DNA from 4 places in the Lysinibacillus sp. NPDC097231 genome. Region 3 is predicted to be linked to each of the others. Evidence: riboswitches for the same ligand, from Rfam matches in the RefSeq annotation. Region 3 holds a riboswitch; each other region holds the start of a gene.
What was found. A riboswitch is a leader RNA that binds a small molecule or an ion and turns the genes downstream of it on or off. The one in region 3 is predicted to bind cobalamin.
Positions count from the first base shown of each region.

Region 1 (4,203 bases), on a different contig from region 3:
ATTGAGTATTTCTACCATCTAAGCGTCTGTTTGACTAGTCTATCCATCGCTTCGACCACGTTATCGTCTCTTTCAACCCTGCTACCTTCGCTTAAATTTCTTCTGTAGTTGCCACTTCACTTTTACTATAAAAATTTCTGCCGAATAAAAAGTAAAACCTGACCTCTAAAAAGAAGTCAAGTTTCTTCTTAAAGTATCAATTGTTGGACTTGTTGTCGGAGAGTTTTTGCTGCAGCTACCATATGCGCCAGTGCTGCAACTGTTTCTGATTCCTTCCTTGTTTTTAAACCACAGTCAGGATTCACCCAAAATTGATTTTTTGATAAAACCTGTAAGCTATCCTGCATAATACTCAGCATCTCTTCTTCACTCGGTACACGTGGACTATGAATGTCATAAACGCCTAGCCCAATCCCTTTTTCATATGGATTGACTTGCAGAGAAGAAATCAGCTCGCCATGGCTCCGTGACGTTTCGATTGAAATAACATCAGCATCCAATGCACTAATTGGCTCGATAAAATCATTAAACTCACAATAGCACATATGTGTATGAATTTGTGTTTCATCCTTCACATTAGATGTAGCAAGTTTAAAAGCATTCACTGTCCACTCTAAGTAAGCTCCCCAATTTTCTTTACGAAGTGGCAAGCCCTCTCGTAATGCTGGTTCATCAACCTGAATAATTGAAATACCCGCAGCTTCTAGTGCTTCCATCTCTTTTCGAAGTGCCAAAGCAATCTGATATGATACATCCTTCCGTGAAATATCATCTCGTACAAAGGACCAATTTAAAATTGTCACAGGACCTGTGAGCATCCCCTTTACATAGCGATTCGTTTGGCTTTGGGCATAGGCTGTTTCTTTGACTGTCATTGGTGCTTCCCATGCAACGTCACCGTAAATAATCGGTGGCTTCAAACAGCGAGATCCATATGATACAACCCATGCTTTCTCCGTAAATGCAAAACCTGTAAGTTTTTCCCCGAAATAATACTCAACCATATCTGTGCGCTCAAATTCACCGTGTACAAAAACGTCGATATCTAGTTCCTCTTGAATAGTAATCCAACGCTTTGTCTCTTGCTCGACAAACGCTGCATAATCCTCATTAGAAAGTTGTTTCTTTCGCCATGCACTTCGTATACGTTTGACTTCGTCTGATTGCGGAAAACTCCCAATTGTTGTCGTTGGGAACAACGGTAATTGTAAGGCTAGTTGCTGATGTCAATTGTAAAGATTGTCCCTCATATTCTTGCACAATATAATGATAGTTTGTATTAAACCATTTCGTCATTTCACTAGCCACGGCTTCTTTACTACCGCGAGCTACCCCATAGTATGTTTGTAAATCAACTTTGCCACCCTGCCAATGCGCTTTGGAACTAAGCCAAACATCATTGCCGTATCCAACACTCTGTCATAAAGTGTGAAATCTCCAACAGTTATCATGTCTATGCCGAGGCGAAGCTGCTTGTTTATTCGAGCTAGGCGAATATCCTTTAAATGCTGTAAAAATTCATCCTCTGAAAGCTCATTTTTCCAAAAAGCCTCTAAAGCCTTTTTCCATTCGCGATCCTCTCCGATATACGGATAACCAACTGTAGTACTTGTATACGCCATATTAATCTCTCCTATCATTAAAAATAAAAAAAGCCACTCTCCTTTTTTGGAAAATGGCTGTCATTGCATATCAAAATTAGCTATCAAGAAACAATACGAAATCATTTCAAAATATCGTATTATTCATTGTCGCACAGGGCCGATACGGTCACATCTCACCACCTATTTCCACGTAGGTATTTGGTGTGTACTAGATATTGGCAGGTCTCCTGGCTTCTCATCAACACGCCTCACAGCCTTCCCAGTTTCCCAGTGGCAATTGTGATTTGCTCCGATTTACAGTTGCGGGACAGCGTCGGATTTGCACCGACTTCCCTTTTAAACCAAACTTTCATTTGGCACCAACTCTTACACAATATTTAATTATGTTTTACTATAACATATATTTTTCTGAAAAGTAGATTTATTTTCAGATTTGTTTGATTCAAAATACATCTAAATCATATAGTAATTTAAAAAAAGTCAGTGACCCTTTGCTCAAGGCTTGGGTATGAAAAACTTTTTTAAAAGGAGAATAGAAAATGAACTTAAAGAAAATATTAAATTCTCGACCATTGCTCTCTTTCTTCGTCATGTCATATGTGTTCTCATGGATTACATTAATTCCATTTATCTTATCGCAATGGAACATTTTGCCCAACACTAGTGCTTTTAGTATTTTTTTCACACTTAATTCGTTTGTAGGTCCTTTATTAGCTTCTTATATCATGCATCGCACTATTGGAGGTAAAGAATCCTGGAAAAATGTACTGAAAAAATTAATACAAGTTAAGGTTAAATTTAGATGGTATTTATTCATTTTCATTGGTATTCCTGCTGTGATGTTTCTAGGAATAATTATTTTAAACGGTGGAACAATACCGAGCTTCCACAACCTGACATCTTCATACTTTGTTAGTTATCCAATACTATTTATTCTTATTTTCTTTTTTGGTGGACCATTGTCTGAAGAAATAGGTTGGCGTGGCTTTGCCTTACCACGAATGCAATTAAGATATGGGGCATTAAAGGCATCTTTATTCATTGGAGTTCTATGGGCCTTGTGGCATTTACCTCATTTCTTAACAGTTGCACAAAAGGGAGGACCCGGAACTGAGTTATCTATTTTTTATATCAATTTACCGATCTTTATCTTGTCGTGTATAGCTATTTCAATCATCTTTACTTGGGTTTTCAATCGTACTCAAGAAAACCTATTTATTGTTATCTTGCTACACACCAGTTTAAATACCTTTAGTACAATTCAGCCATATCTATCAAGACCCCTTTTGACTAAAACAGATTTGCCTTTCTTAATAGGGGTTGCATTTCTAGCTCTTCTAATTCTGATCTTTACCCGCGGTACTCTTGGATATATACAGAACAGCAATATGTTACTCGTTAAAGACATTCAAAAGTAAACAAGACTTTCCTTCAACTAGTTAAAAATAGTAACGAAAATTAGACTATGAATAGTTGTTGGAAAATAATATGATCCAGCATTTTTCATACTTCTCTCTTTATAATTAAGACCAAGAAGGCGAAGAAATGCCATATCTTGGTCTTAAAGCTAAAACAAACTTGTAAATAGTGGGATATTATGTTATTTTATAGTTAGTTATCCAACTAACTAATATCAAAGGAGATGTAAAACAAATGGCAAAACCTACTGGTATCGAAAAGTCAGATTTATTAACTGCTGCCAAGCAAAGTTTAGTAGAAAAAGGAATTGAAAAATTCACCTTAAAAGCTGTTGCTGAGCAAGCTGGTGTAACACAAGGAACTATTTATTATCATTTCAAATCAAAAGAGCAAATAATTCTCGAAATTGTCCAAGACATTTGTAAAAATTCTTGGGAGGAAATTCTGACGACCGATCATCAAATGATTCAATCTGCACTTCTCTCTGCAAAAAGTCGATATGAAAATGATGCTTTTTATCATAAATTATTTTTCACTTTATTCGTCTTTGGCTTTACCAACCCGACAATAAAGCAGCAAATTGGACAAATTTTAGAGGCTGAAAATGAACATTTATGTAACGTTTTAAAGAAATTATGGGTTACATCACCAATCGATGGCGTGTCAATGGAAACTTGGAGCATTTTCTTCAACGCCCTTATCGATGGCATAGCTATACAAGTGATGATTCGGAACGATTTCGATGTAGATGCATTCTATCAGCAATTAGAAACGATCCTTCAGACTTTACATCGTCTAGGAAAATAACTGAGGAGGAACCACAATGCCATTCTTTTTATGCTGGGGTTTTGGAATTTGGCTTTTAGCAAGTGCTATATTTCGATTAGTAGGGCATTACTTTTTTACTTTTGAAGAACCTTTCCTCATGATCGCTACTTACATTTTAGCTATTCCACTCGTTTGGATAGCGACAATACCTATTTATTCTTTGAAAAAGATAAAGGGTACAGCGCGATTACTGGCTGCTATCTGTATCGTCTTTCCTGGAATGCTCATCGATGCAGTCGTATTATTAGTTTTCGATAATGTTTTTCCGAGTTTATCGAATGATTTAGATCGTTATTTCGCCTCATGGGTTTTATGGGCCTATTCTCTAATACTACTTACTGGTTTTACAAAG
Region 1 is NZ_JBIWDH010000040.1:32,862-37,064, reverse strand. It holds partial or broken gene metE (5-methyltetrahydropteroyltriglutamate--homocysteine S-methyltransferase) at 189-1,622, opposite strand; cobalamin riboswitch at 1,805-1,983, opposite strand; gene ACIQXF_RS19640 (CPBP family intramembrane glutamic endopeptidase) at 2,144-3,022, shown strand; gene ACIQXF_RS19635 (TetR/AcrR family transcriptional regulator) at 3,258-3,830, shown strand; gene ACIQXF_RS19630 (DUF5367 domain-containing protein) at 3,847-4,203, shown strand, end outside.
Region 1: linked by a shared signal. The riboswitch ahead of metE (5-methyltetrahydropteroyltriglutamate--homocysteine S-methyltransferase) and the one ahead of ACIQXF_RS13830 (ribonucleoside-diphosphate reductase subunit alpha) in region 3 are both predicted to bind cobalamin.

Region 2 (4,203 bases), on a different contig from region 3:
TAACAGATATCCGTTTCACCCTGTTAACAGGGCGTGCACATATTAAGCATACAGAAGGTGGCGATTTTCGAGAGGCCACTTTCCGTGCATTACGACAAGGACTTGAACAAGCAGAAAATGTGCTACTAGAGCCTTATTACCGCTTTAAGCTCAAAGCCCCTAGTGATTTTATCGGTCGCATGATGACCGATATCCAGCAAGCATCAGGTACATTTGGCACGCCAATCATCACAGAAAATGATGTAACTTTAACGGGCCGTGCCCCTGTCGCAACATTTATGAGCTACAGCACAACCTTTGCTGCCTACACCAATGGTAAAGGTGCACTCTCTCTACAATTTGATGGCTATGATGCGTGCCATAATACAGAAGAAATTATTACCCAAATTGGCTACGATAAAAATGCCGATCCTGAGTATTCGTCCTCTAGTATTTTTTGCGCAAAAGGCAAGGGCTACTCCGTTCCGTGGGATGAAGCGCAAGCAGCAATGCATTGCCTGAAATAAATCAAAAAAAACTGTACTTGATGAATTGAATCAAGTACAGTTTTTTGCTGGTGGGGCGGGTTTTTGCCTCTGCTCAGCGGGGATTCTGCTTGCGTGCAGGTATTTCCCTTCACTTCTCGGGGATTCTTTACTGACGCGCGGGTATTTCTCTTCACTTCGCGGGTATTCTTCCCTTCCGCGCGGGTATTTCTCTTCACTTCGCGGGTATTCTTTGCTGACGCGCGGGTATTTCACCTTCACTCCGCGGGGATTCATCCCTACATTCATCCCTACTCCGCGAGTATTGTAAATCTTTTATTACAAAGCTTTTACAGTTTGCTTTGTTTGTTTGAAAAAGTGATAGGAAGGTTCGACAACGGCATAGATATGAGAATTGTAAAAATCTATTAATACCTTGCCCGGTCGAGTTTTCAAAAGTTGCAAATTATTAATCAATTCCAGCAGTAGCTCATGCCCGTTACCACGCGGATGCCAGTTTAAATGGACAGCATTTAATTCTTTCACCGCTTGTAAAAATTGCTTATACTCTCGCTCTACCAAATTGATTAGCTTGTCGTCTTGAGTGATTCGTGATAAATCTGCCAAATAGGTTTCATAAAAGCGCATAACGATCGAGCATAGTAAATCATTGACGCGAGCGGCACTTAGTATGGGCTTGGGCTCTAACGAAAGCCGTTCTAAATTTGGTTTAGCACGAGTCGAATCGATACGTGTGATTAAATGATAGGCCTCCCCGTTTACCTCATAAACAATCGGATTTGTGGGCATATACATCATAAAGCTATTCGTTTTCGTTTTTAGTTGATTTGTAATATCTGCTTTGGCAAAAAGATGACCCTGAAAACCTTCATTCTGAATCCAAATAATGTCCTTGTTATATAAAATTTGTTCAAATAGTCGCTCGTTACTAATCAGTCCAGTTGCTAATAGCTGATCGATAAGTGATTCGACTACCATTCTCGTTTTTATTTGCTTGGCAACTTCTGTGCGTGGCTGCTTACAAATTTTCATATCCCCATTTTGTGTTTCCTGCGCTGACCATACATGAATATTCGTCATATGTGCATCCTCTTTTCGTACATATTTTAAAAACGGAAGTTATCAATAAAAAAAGGATTTCCTACAATTAGAGGAAATCCTTCATATTATCTTTATCATTCATCACAGATTGTCAAACAATGCCCAAATCTAAAAGTATTGGAACGTATCCAAGTAACTTCTTCTATTTTGGGCGTTTGACGTACTGTGACAAACAGAGCATTCTGTTTTGTCAACATGCCACCTCCTATTCCTCGTAGGGTTATGGTGTGTACTCATAATAGGCAGGTATCCTGACTTATGGTCAACGCTTCTTTTCTCCTTCCCGTCTATAGACAGTGGTATCCGAAAAGTCACTCACATTTACAGTTGCGGGACAGTGTCGGATTTGCACCGACTTCCCTTTTCAGTAAATTGCACGCAATTTACACCTATTATTACACGTTATTAAGTTGTCAAATTGACCTGAAAAATAGTAGACAAACTATTCTTCTTTAACTATTGGTTTACATTGTAATATGTACTCTACTAAAAGTCAAAAAAAGGGATACTCATTTAAGAGTAACCCTAGTTTGCTATCTATTCAATCTATCCGCCACTTATATTACAAGCGTGAGGTGTTTTTTACTTCTTGCTTAATATAGTGGGAATCAAATGCCGATTGGAAGTCGGAATCCTCGAGTTGATGAGAAAGTTTTCTCAAAGTTTGTTGCTTCTAGTTATGCTATCTTCTTAAACTAAAGCTGTCCGTTAGTTTAATAAGCCAGTGAATAATGAAATGGAAATCAAACCAAATACAATCAATACACTAACTTGATTATCAATCCTTTCATCTAGAAATTTTAAACTCCCTTCAAATTCCAAAGAATTTGCCCCTCTCAATTAATTTTTAAAAAAAGTTGGAAGCCCTACTTCTCTTAAGAGGTCATTAAAGTTATATTGATGTTTTACTTCAAGTCCTGAATCAATTAACACTTGTCTAAGTACAATGAACAATTGCTTATCAACCGAACTAAAAATATATTCAAAACGCTTTTCATTATCTAACCGGATTAAATAAAGTGCAATTGCGTTATGTAAAATGGGAAACTCTTGTTTAATGGCTTCTCTATTGTCTATAAACGACCTAACGTAATCTTCGAAATAATACATCTTGTCTTTAAACGAATTGAACCACTTTTCTTTTTTTTCAATGGGGCGAAAGATATTGGCTGAACCTATATGCCAATTACCAAGACCAGCAGCAAAAATAAGAAGGGAATACTTTCTTACTTCAAAATCTGGATGTGAAAAATATTTATAATACTCATCATAATTATCTACATTCCAATTTTTAGCTGTATCAAAAAATCCAATTTCGATTCCTTCTAAAATACTCTTTGCCTTGTCAACTAACGTTTTTGTCATCTAGTATTCCTCATTTCTTGAATCGTCACTTGAATAATTCCTATATAATACTGGCTCCAACAATCTATACGAAAACAGCCGAAATAATAAACATGGTCAATTCTTTCGATGTGATATCTCCGTGTTCCATAGCTATTTGAATATCATTGTCTCTCAAAAAGCTTTTAAAATTAATTTCTATTTTAATTCCCCCACCCTTTTACATTTACAATATTATACCAATTATAAGACAGACAGGGAATTTTCTAACGCGTTATTGCTTGAAACAATCTTTGCGTATAGCTACCTCTTGTAAATAATGTCACCTACCTCATTCATGTTTAGATATAAATCGAACCTACTGCGCTGCATTTTCTATAGATTATTAGTATTAATGGTAGATCAATTAACGAAACCCCTTATACAAAAAACCACTTTCCTCAGTAAATAATTAGAAAAGTGGTTAAATACGTTTTTAAATAGAAATATTGCACTTTAAAAAGCTATTCCGCAGAAAATGAATCTCTGCAAAATAGCCCATTTAAATGTTTTTATTGTCCTTTAAATCGATGTGTAAGCTTTTGTAAATTTTCGGCTTGTACACATAAGTCTTGTGATACCAAATTGACTGCATGCATGGAGGCACTTTGCTCATCCACTGACTGTGAAACAACTTCTGTATAATTAGACAATGTATCCATTCCATTGGCAATCGTTGTTACTAGTTTTGTAACCTCATGAGCGCTACCTGTAAGCTCCTCAGCTGTTGCAGAAATATCCTCTAGCTGACTCGTCATTTTACTAACATGTAAAGAGATCGTACCGAATGATTTTGTTGCCTCGTCGATGACGTAGACGCCCTGTTGTACATTTTTCAAATCTCCTTCTACAGATGATGCTACTTGCTTTGTATCAGTTTCAATACCGACTATTAAATCGACTATTTGAATAGCTGAATCCTTCGATTGCTCTGCTAATTTACGAACTTCCTCCGCTACCACTGCAAAGCCTTTCCCATGCTCTCCAGCACGTGCAGCTTCAATCGCCGCATTTAATGCTAGCAAATTTGTTTGATCTGTAATGCCCGTAATCATATCGGTCATGGATTTAATCTCGGTCATTTTGTTTGATAATTGTTGCATCAATTCGCTCGTTTTTTCGGTAGAAGTTGAGATAAACTGCATTTGATTTTTAGCGACATGTAATATTTCTGCTCCATTGCCTGCAATTTCATTGGCTTCTTTTGCATGATCAAAAACATCTTGCGTTGCTA
Region 2 is NZ_JBIWDH010000039.1:6,683-10,885, forward strand. It holds gene ACIQXF_RS19205 (GTP-binding protein) at 1-506, shown strand, start outside; gene ACIQXF_RS19210 (hypothetical protein) at 804-1,565, opposite strand; cobalamin riboswitch at 1,811-1,994, opposite strand; gene ACIQXF_RS19215 (hypothetical protein) at 2,427-2,951, opposite strand; gene ACIQXF_RS19220 (methyl-accepting chemotaxis protein) at 3,482-4,203, opposite strand, start outside.
Region 2: linked by a shared signal. The riboswitch ahead of ACIQXF_RS19210 (hypothetical protein) and the one ahead of ACIQXF_RS13830 (ribonucleoside-diphosphate reductase subunit alpha) in region 3 are both predicted to bind cobalamin.

Region 3 (4,203 bases):
ACTTTGGTGGGGTTTCGGGGGATTTACTCGGTGCATCAATTGAAGGGATGGAGGTAGTATTGTGGGTGACATTGTTATTGTGCGCTTAATGAGGCATGCACCGACAAAGGAGAATTTGGAAAAGCGTTATATTGGCTGGACCGATTCACCGTTAGCGGATACATCTTTGCTTAGAGTTGTAGATAAAGCTGTGACAAAGGTGTATGGTAGTGATTTAGTGCGCTGTAAAGAAACGGCTGCCCATTATTTTCCGAACGCTATTTACGTGTCAGATGGTAGATTCCGAGAGTCCAATTTTGGAGAATTTGAAGGGAAAACGTATGAGGAATTAAAATCTGATCGTCGTTATTGTGCCTGGTTAGATGATCCCATACTCACACCACCGCCAGAAGGGGAAGGCTTTAATGCATTTTGTCAGCGTGTGATAGAAGGGTTTGGTGCATTACCAAAGGATCGAGATGACTATCATCTTGTTGTTCATGGTGGCGTTATTCGAGCACTGCTTGTGGCCTTTGCACCGACGGAACAACCATTTTGGTCGTACAATGTACCACATGATAAAATGTTTACCTTAACGTTTTCGAGAATGGCTTGGGAGGAGGGAACAAGATGCATGTCTTTATTGGAGGAGCCTATAATGGAAAAACCGATTATGTGATGACATTGCTTGCTGATCAAAAGGTTGAGCTAGCAGATGGCTATATTCCTAATGAGACTCCTGAATGTGATGTACTAGTGATTAAAAACATAGAGAAGTGGCTTGTGACACAAAACCTAGACAATGATGAAGCACTTGTCAAAACTATTTTGACGACACTAAAGGCTCTTGAAGAAAATTGTACACTGTATATTATTGTGACCGATATGGGACGAGGCGTTGTGCCGATAGAAAAACAGGCACGATTATTACGTGATACTTGCGGGCGATTGTACCAGGCTTTATTTGCAGAAGCTGAAAGTGTCGTGCGCATTTGGTACGGTATTGGGGAACACATTAAATAAAATCAGAAAAGAGGAAATGGAATGGATCGACAAAGATTAAGGAAATTGACGCTCACTGCTATGGTAGCGGCCATTTGTGCTGTTGGGGCTGTGATTAAAATTCCAACATTTATTTCGACTGCTGCGCTGGACTCTGCTCCTGCATTTTTAAGTGTTGTATTTTTATCACCATTATTAGCGGGAGTTGCAGGTGTCATTGGGCATTTTATTACAGCACTAACTACTGGCTTCCCACTGGGACCACTGCATTTGATTATTGCAACGGAAATGTTTATAGTAGTTTGGGTCTTTGGGGTGATGCATAACAAAGGCATGCATTTCTGGAAATGGCCTGTCGCACTTTTTTTAAATGGCGTGGTAGCACCATTACCATTTTATTTTATCATTAGTCCGGCATTTTACTGGGCATCACTGACTAGTCTGCCATTGGCAACACTTATTAATTTAGTCATTGTTGCCATTGTGATGCCGATTCTCTCTAAAGTGTTTGTACGTAAGGACGGGCGAGTACATTGAGAAATGCTGTAAAAATAGGCGAGCTCATTGCTACTACAGATAATGCTGCAGCAATTGGAGAAAAGCCACAAGATGTAGTGTCAGCTCCAGATAAACTCACAGCTTACTTCACAGCACGTGTTACATTTTTAGAGCAGCTTGCTGCAAATGCTTTACCATCGCATATTTTACTAGCTAATTTTTCTGGAGAGGCGGCATGGTCTCGTTATGTGGCAGGGATTCGGCAGGTTTTTGATGAGGCTAATCTTAAATGCCCGCAGATAGATGGAAGTACGGAAACCAATATGCCAACCTTACAATCTGCTTTATCGATTACAATGCTTGGTGAGCCGCAAATCCGTACACACTATGAGCCTGAACACCTTATTTGGTATACATATGGATTGCCACTTGTAGGCAATGAAATCCTTGCACAGCCTGAGGATGTTGCACAGCTTCAGCCTATTTATCAGGCATGGCAAGGGGAAATCGTTCAGCAAGTATGGCCAGTTGGCTCAAAGGGGCTGCAAGGAGAATTTACCCGACTTTTTGGCGAGCAACGGGTCGAAAGCTCGTTAGATGTGAAAAAAACGGCAGGGCCATGTGCAGTCGTTTTACTCGGAATACATCCAGAAAAAGAGCGGCTGGCACAAAAAAATTTTCCTAGAAATTTTGAGAAACTACGTAAAACTGCATGGTAATAGGGCTTGCTTCGAGAAAAAGTAACGCTTTAAAAATTGCAAGGGGCAAAACGCCTATTGCAACAATAAACACAATATGTTAGATTTGTTTAGGAGTTAAAACACAATATATAGTATTTTGGACAAAAGGTACCAATGTGGTTTAAAAGGGAATTCGGAGAAAGAGTCATCTTAAGCCGAAGCTGTCCCCGCAACTGTAAGTGCTGACAAATGATTAAAGAAGGCCACTGTTTTCGGACGGGAAGGCAATCATTTGGAGGAGGCATGAGCCAGGAGACCTGCCAGGTTGTTCAAGACAGCAACACATTCTTCGGGGATTGAGAAGTGGAGGCGAGAGATTTGCTCACTTCTTTGTGTGCATGTCCTTCATTTCCATTTCCGATTTTACAGCGATCACGCAACCGATACATGTTGCATGATCGCTTTTTTGTGTGTTGTCTGAAGAAAGAAAGGGAGAGAATGTTACATGACAATTCAAATCGAACAGCAAATGACTAAGCTAAAGAAAAGTTACACGGAGGATGAACTTGAAAGTTTTGTAAGGTTATCGGATCGATGGCTACGAAAAAACGAAAATGCCACATTTGAAGCATGGGCCGATGCGATGATTTTACAAACGCTTAGCCTAATTGATGAAGAGGAGCCGTACTGGACATTTGTGGCAGCGAAAATCTATTTAGAAAAATTATATGATCAGTTTGCCATGCGCCGAGGTGTTGCCGTAAAGGATGTTTATAAGGTTTTCCCAGCACAATTAGCACGTTATACAGAGGCTGGTTTATATCATGAAAGCCTAACAACCAAATATAGTGAGCAGGAGCTTCAGGAACTCGCTTCTTTTTTAGAACAAAGTCGAGATGAATTGTTTACGTATATTGGCTTAAAAACATTAATGGATCGCTATGTTGTCCGTGATTACACGAAAACACCAGTGGAGCTACCCCAGGAACGTTGGATGGTCATTGCGATGACACTTATGCAGGATGAAACAGAAAATCGTTTGGAAAAAGTACGAGAATCTTATTGGGCAATGAGCAATTTATTTATGACGGTAGCAACCCCGACCCTATCGAATGCAGGGAAAACACATGGTCAGCTTTCTAGCTGCTTTATCGATACAGTCGATGATAGTTTACAAAGCATCTATGACACAAATACCGATGTGGCAACCTTATCGAAATACGGAGGTGGCATTGGCGTGTATATGGGCAAAATCCGTAGCCGAGGCTCTTCCATTAAAGGCTTTAAAGGTGCATCGAGTGGTGTCTTACCTTGGATTAAACAGCTGAATAATACAGCCGTGTCAGTAGATCAACTAGGACAAAGACAAGGAGCTATTGCCGTATATCTAGATGTTTGGCATAAGGATGTCTTTACGTTTTTAGATTTACGCTTAAACAATGGGGATGAGCGTCTGCGTGCCCACGATATTTTCACAGGGCTTTGCTTACCTGATTTATTTATGGAGGCTGTGGAGGCACGTGGAGACTGGCATTTATTTGACCCACATGAAGTACGAGAGGTGATGGGCTTCTCATTAGAGGATTTCTACGATGAGACAAAAGGTGACGGTTCCTTCCGTGCAAAGTATGCAGAATGCCTTGCCAATCCATTATTAAGTCGTGAAGTCGTACCAGCTATCGATATTATGAAGCGTATTATGCGCTCCCAGCTAGAAACTGGCGTACCGTTTATGTTCTATCGTGATGAAGTAAATCGCATGAACCCGAATAAGCATGAAGGGATGATTTACAGCTCGAACCTGTGTACAGAGGTCTTTCAAAATATGTCACCGACAGAATTCGAATCAATTACTCTAGAAGACGATGTTATCGTGACACGTCGCAAGCCAGGAGATTTCGTTGTATGTAACCTATCTTCAATCAATTTAGGCAGAGCTGTACCGGCTGGTGTCCTAGAACGTTTAATCCCAATTCAAGTACGCATGTTAGATAACGTTATTGCCTTAAATACAATTCCAGTGAAGCAGGCAGAACGCACGAAT
Region 3 is NZ_JBIWDH010000021.1:62,919-67,121, forward strand. It holds gene cobS (adenosylcobinamide-GDP ribazoletransferase) at 1-89, shown strand, start outside; gene ACIQXF_RS13810 (histidine phosphatase family protein) at 62-658, shown strand; gene ACIQXF_RS13815 (bifunctional adenosylcobinamide kinase/adenosylcobinamide-phosphate guanylyltransferase) at 610-1,002, shown strand; gene ACIQXF_RS13820 (ECF transporter S component) at 1,024-1,518, shown strand; gene ACIQXF_RS13825 (hypothetical protein) at 1,515-2,198, shown strand; cobalamin riboswitch at 2,309-2,499, shown strand; gene ACIQXF_RS13830 (ribonucleoside-diphosphate reductase subunit alpha) at 2,665-4,203, shown strand, end outside.

Region 4 (4,203 bases), on a different contig from region 3:
GATGGCTTGGGAGGTTTTTAGTATTATCGGAACAATTGCCTTTGCTATTTCCGGGGCAATAATTGCAATGGAGGAAGAATACGATTTATTCGGTGTATATATACTCGGTATTGTCACTGCCTTTGGTGGAGGAGCAATACGTAACTTACTCATAGGCCTGCCTGTTACAACGTTATGGGGACAGGATATGATGTTTCAAATTGCCCTGGCGGCGATTACAATATTTTTTATCTTTCCACACCATCTTATTCAGCATTGGCATCGCTGGGGAAACTTCACAGATGCCATTGGTTTATCGGCATTTGCCATTCAGGGTGCCCTCTATGCAGTGAAGCTCGACATGCCTATTAGTGCAGTTATTGTCGCTGCTGTCTTAACTGGTTCCGGTGGTGGAATTGTTCGAGATTTATTGGCTAGACGAAAACCATTAGTACTCCGTGATGAAGTCTATGGTGTTTGGGCAGCACTAGCAGGGCTAATCGTAGGGCTTGAAATGATGTCAGGGGATATTTATTTATATGTATTATTTGGTGTGATAACAGCATTGAGAATACTTTCATATATGAAGAAATGGCGTTTGCCATTGCGGAAATTGAATCGAGCATAACCAATAAGCCCAAATAGCGATTTGGGCTTATTTTTTCATACTGATGAAAAATACATTATCTGCAATGATTTAATAAAGCCATAGATTCCTCTAATGTAGCCATATTTTTCATCATAGAGCAAGCTGCATCTAAAATAGGAAAGGCCAAAGCTGCACCAGAGCCTTCTCCCAATCGCATATTCATATGAAGCATTGGTTCAACTCCAAGTAATTCAGCAGCAATTTTAGCACCTGGTTCTTCAGAGGCATGAGATGGAATGATATAGTCTTTTACTTTTGGCTCTAACTCGTAGGCAATAAGGGCAGCAATGGTAGAAATAAAACCATCAATAACAACAGGTTTGCGGTTTGCCGCAGCGGCAAGTACGACTCCTGCCATAGCGCCGATTTCTAAGCCACCAATTTTTGCAAGAATATCAATAGCATCCTCGCGATTTGGTTTGTTTAATAGAATGGCATTGTGAATGACCTCTACTTTATGCTCAATGCCCCCTGGCCCAACACCTGCACCAAATCCTGTCACTTCAAGTGGATGACAACCATGAAGGACCGATAATATTGCAGCACTCGGTGTTGTATTACCAATCCCCATTTCACCTGTCCCAAGTACATTGACTCCTTTTTTTATTTCTTCTGTAGCTACCTCAATTCCTACTTCAATTGATTGAATGGCTTCTTCCCTAGACATTGCAGGACCTTTTGCCATATTGTCCGTTCCATATTTAATCTTTTTTATGATGACACCAGCATCATGCGGAATCTCCTCTTTTACACCAACGTCTACCGGAACAATTTTTGCATTTGTTATTTTCGCTACAGCACAGACACCTGTTCCTCCTCTTGGAAAATTTAATGTTTGAAAGACCGTCACATTTTGTGGATTTGAGGTCACCCCTTCATCACAAACACCATGATCTGCCGCACAGACAATAATTGCTTTGTTATCAATCGTAGGAAATAGTTCACCTGTAATTCCTGATAGTTGCACTGCAAGAGACTCCAATTTCCCTAAGCTGCTAGGAGGCTTGCAAAGCGCATCAATGCGTTCCCTTGCTTTTTCCATCATTTTGTAGTCAGTACTTTGAATGTTTTGAATCGTCTGTTGTAATAATTGCATGAAAATTTCCCCTTTCTTTTTTGCCCTTGTTACTCGAAGAATGATTTAGAGAAAAAAATAAAAAGCCTGTAGTTTATTTCATAACAAATAAACTACAGACTTTTCCATCGTCTATATAATACGAAGCAATTAGGCAGGTCTCCTGGCTCAATTTCAACATTTCATAGAACCTTCCCAGAACTTTGCTAGTGGCATTCTCTATGAAACTCCCTTTTACAGTGGTGGGACCGCTAAAGCTTTTCACTTCATTCCCTATTCTCCCGCAATGGGCACCTAATGCTTTTATGCAATTATTTTAAATTTACGACAAAGTGTTTTTAGTGTCAATGGATTAGTGAAATTATATATTTCTTTCCATTGCTGAGTTACATACATCCATTGTCACAATTAATTTTAAAGATTTTCTGGCAAAGAAAATCTGGATATCAACCATTCCTTAGTACTACATACAATATAAAAGCAAATTTATCCAAGCGGTTCAACAATCAACGGAGACAAGAGGGGCTAAATATTTTAACTCACTATCACGTAATGGATCGATTGTATAAAGTTCTATTTAAATAAATATGATTAGAGTTAGTTAAATTTTTTTCATATTTTCCGAATATCCTTAATAATTGACAAATATATAATAGTTAAGTAATATTAACTTAATTATAAACCTTTAAAATGAATTAGGGATGATAAATCAGTGCATGATTATTTAATTATTACAGACAAAATTAATCAAAAATTCGAACAATTCAGGTTGTTAGTTTTACAAGAAACAAAAGAGGTTGAGGAATTAGAGAACTTTCACTTAACTCCTCAACAAGAAATTATAATGTCTTATATTATTCACAATGAGCCGGTAATTGCTAAAGATATTGCAAATCATTTTGATATTTCTAAAAGTGCGGTCAGCCAAGTAATTTCAAAGCTTGAAGAAATGAAAATGATATATCGTCAAGAAAATTCAATAAACCGTAGAGAGACCTTTATTTATCTTGGGGATAGGGGGCAAGAGTTTCGTCAGCTTCTTAAAAAAATTGACAACATTCTTGTAGAAAAATATTACTCGAAAGTAAGCTTAAAAGAGTTAAATAATGTTCTTGATACATTAAATAAGATTGTCGGGACTAAAAATAACCAAGGAAGTTAAGATAACTAGTGAAGTTTTTACCCATAAGGTCTCCTTTATAATAGATTTGGACAAGCAATCACCTCTCCATCTATTATAAAGGAGTTTTTCTTTTCGACGTGTTTAAATTTTGAAACAATCATATGCAACTCTGGTGAGCTTATTTTAGAACAAATTTCTCGTTAATTTAACTTCCCTGCTTGCTTGCTTTTTATAACAAAATACGTGTAGATACATTTATTTAGTTTGATAAACTTAACTGTATGCTCATTATTATATTCTGTCAATCATTTTTAATATTGGTTTTATAATAGTAAAACTTATCCTCCATTTTCTCTTTCTTAAGCAATGGATTAGGCTCTTCTCCTTTCACATAGTGGTCAAAGAAAGCTAATATGTACCAATTCATAACTTGATGGAATTGATTTATATCAATATTCCATGATAATAAAGGAGATAGAAAAGGGAAATCTGTAAAAGTATAATGATCTCCTGCTATAAAAGTAAGCATAAAAGTATCTCCCTTTATTCCCTCTTTATAGTGAAAATCAGCAAGCTCTGTAATTTTATCGTGATACTTTTGAAATTCCTCCCGGGTGATATTCGTATATTGAATTTCTTCATCGGATATATAGAGATAATCTTCATCTAAAATAAACATAAATGGTTGTTCAAATCCTGAGCTAGCCACTGGTTCATGTAAAGGCCCATCTATGTTGATTCCTGCAGAAATCCTGCTATCATCCAACAATGCTTGAGCAGCTGTTGAACCTCCATACGAATGTCCAAATATACCAATTCTACCCATGTCCATCTTTCCAGTAAACAAACCATGAGGATCCTGATCATTTATCGTTGTTAAATGATCTAGAACATAGCTCATATCTTTTGATCGCATTTTAACATCTTTCTCATCTTCAATATTAAATGAATAAGAATATGCGTCTGTTTGATTCATGATTTCCCGTCCATCTGGGAACTTCGTATAGGCTGCATCATTCGTATGATCAACGCTGACAACAACGTATCCATAACTTGCCAACTCCTCCATTTGGGAAAAATTTTGCAATCTAGTACTGCCAAATCCATGAGAAAATAAAAGAACCGGAAAGTTAACTTCTTGTTTGGATACTGCTATATCTTTTATGCTGTTAGTTTGCCCATACTTCAAATACTCGAATACAGAGCGAGGAACAGAAAAAATGAATTCCATCGTTCCTGACCATTCTTCGTAAGGAAAGGATTCATAATGAATATCCTTCGTATCATCTTTCACCTCTGCTGGATACCATATTTGTATCATTAATTCTCGATCTTTTTGTTCTAAGTCGTGTCTGGATTCATCTATCAAATACCTTG
Region 4 is NZ_JBIWDH010000001.1:70,719-74,921, forward strand. It holds gene ACIQXF_RS00415 (trimeric intracellular cation channel family protein) at 2-607, shown strand; gene cobT (nicotinate-nucleotide--dimethylbenzimidazole phosphoribosyltransferase) at 663-1,724, opposite strand; cobalamin riboswitch at 1,840-2,016, opposite strand; gene ACIQXF_RS00425 (MarR family winged helix-turn-helix transcriptional regulator) at 2,416-2,865, shown strand; gene ACIQXF_RS00430 (alpha/beta hydrolase family protein) at 3,128-4,203, opposite strand, start outside.
Region 4: linked by a shared signal. The riboswitch ahead of cobT (nicotinate-nucleotide--dimethylbenzimidazole phosphoribosyltransferase) and the one ahead of ACIQXF_RS13830 (ribonucleoside-diphosphate reductase subunit alpha) in region 3 are both predicted to bind cobalamin.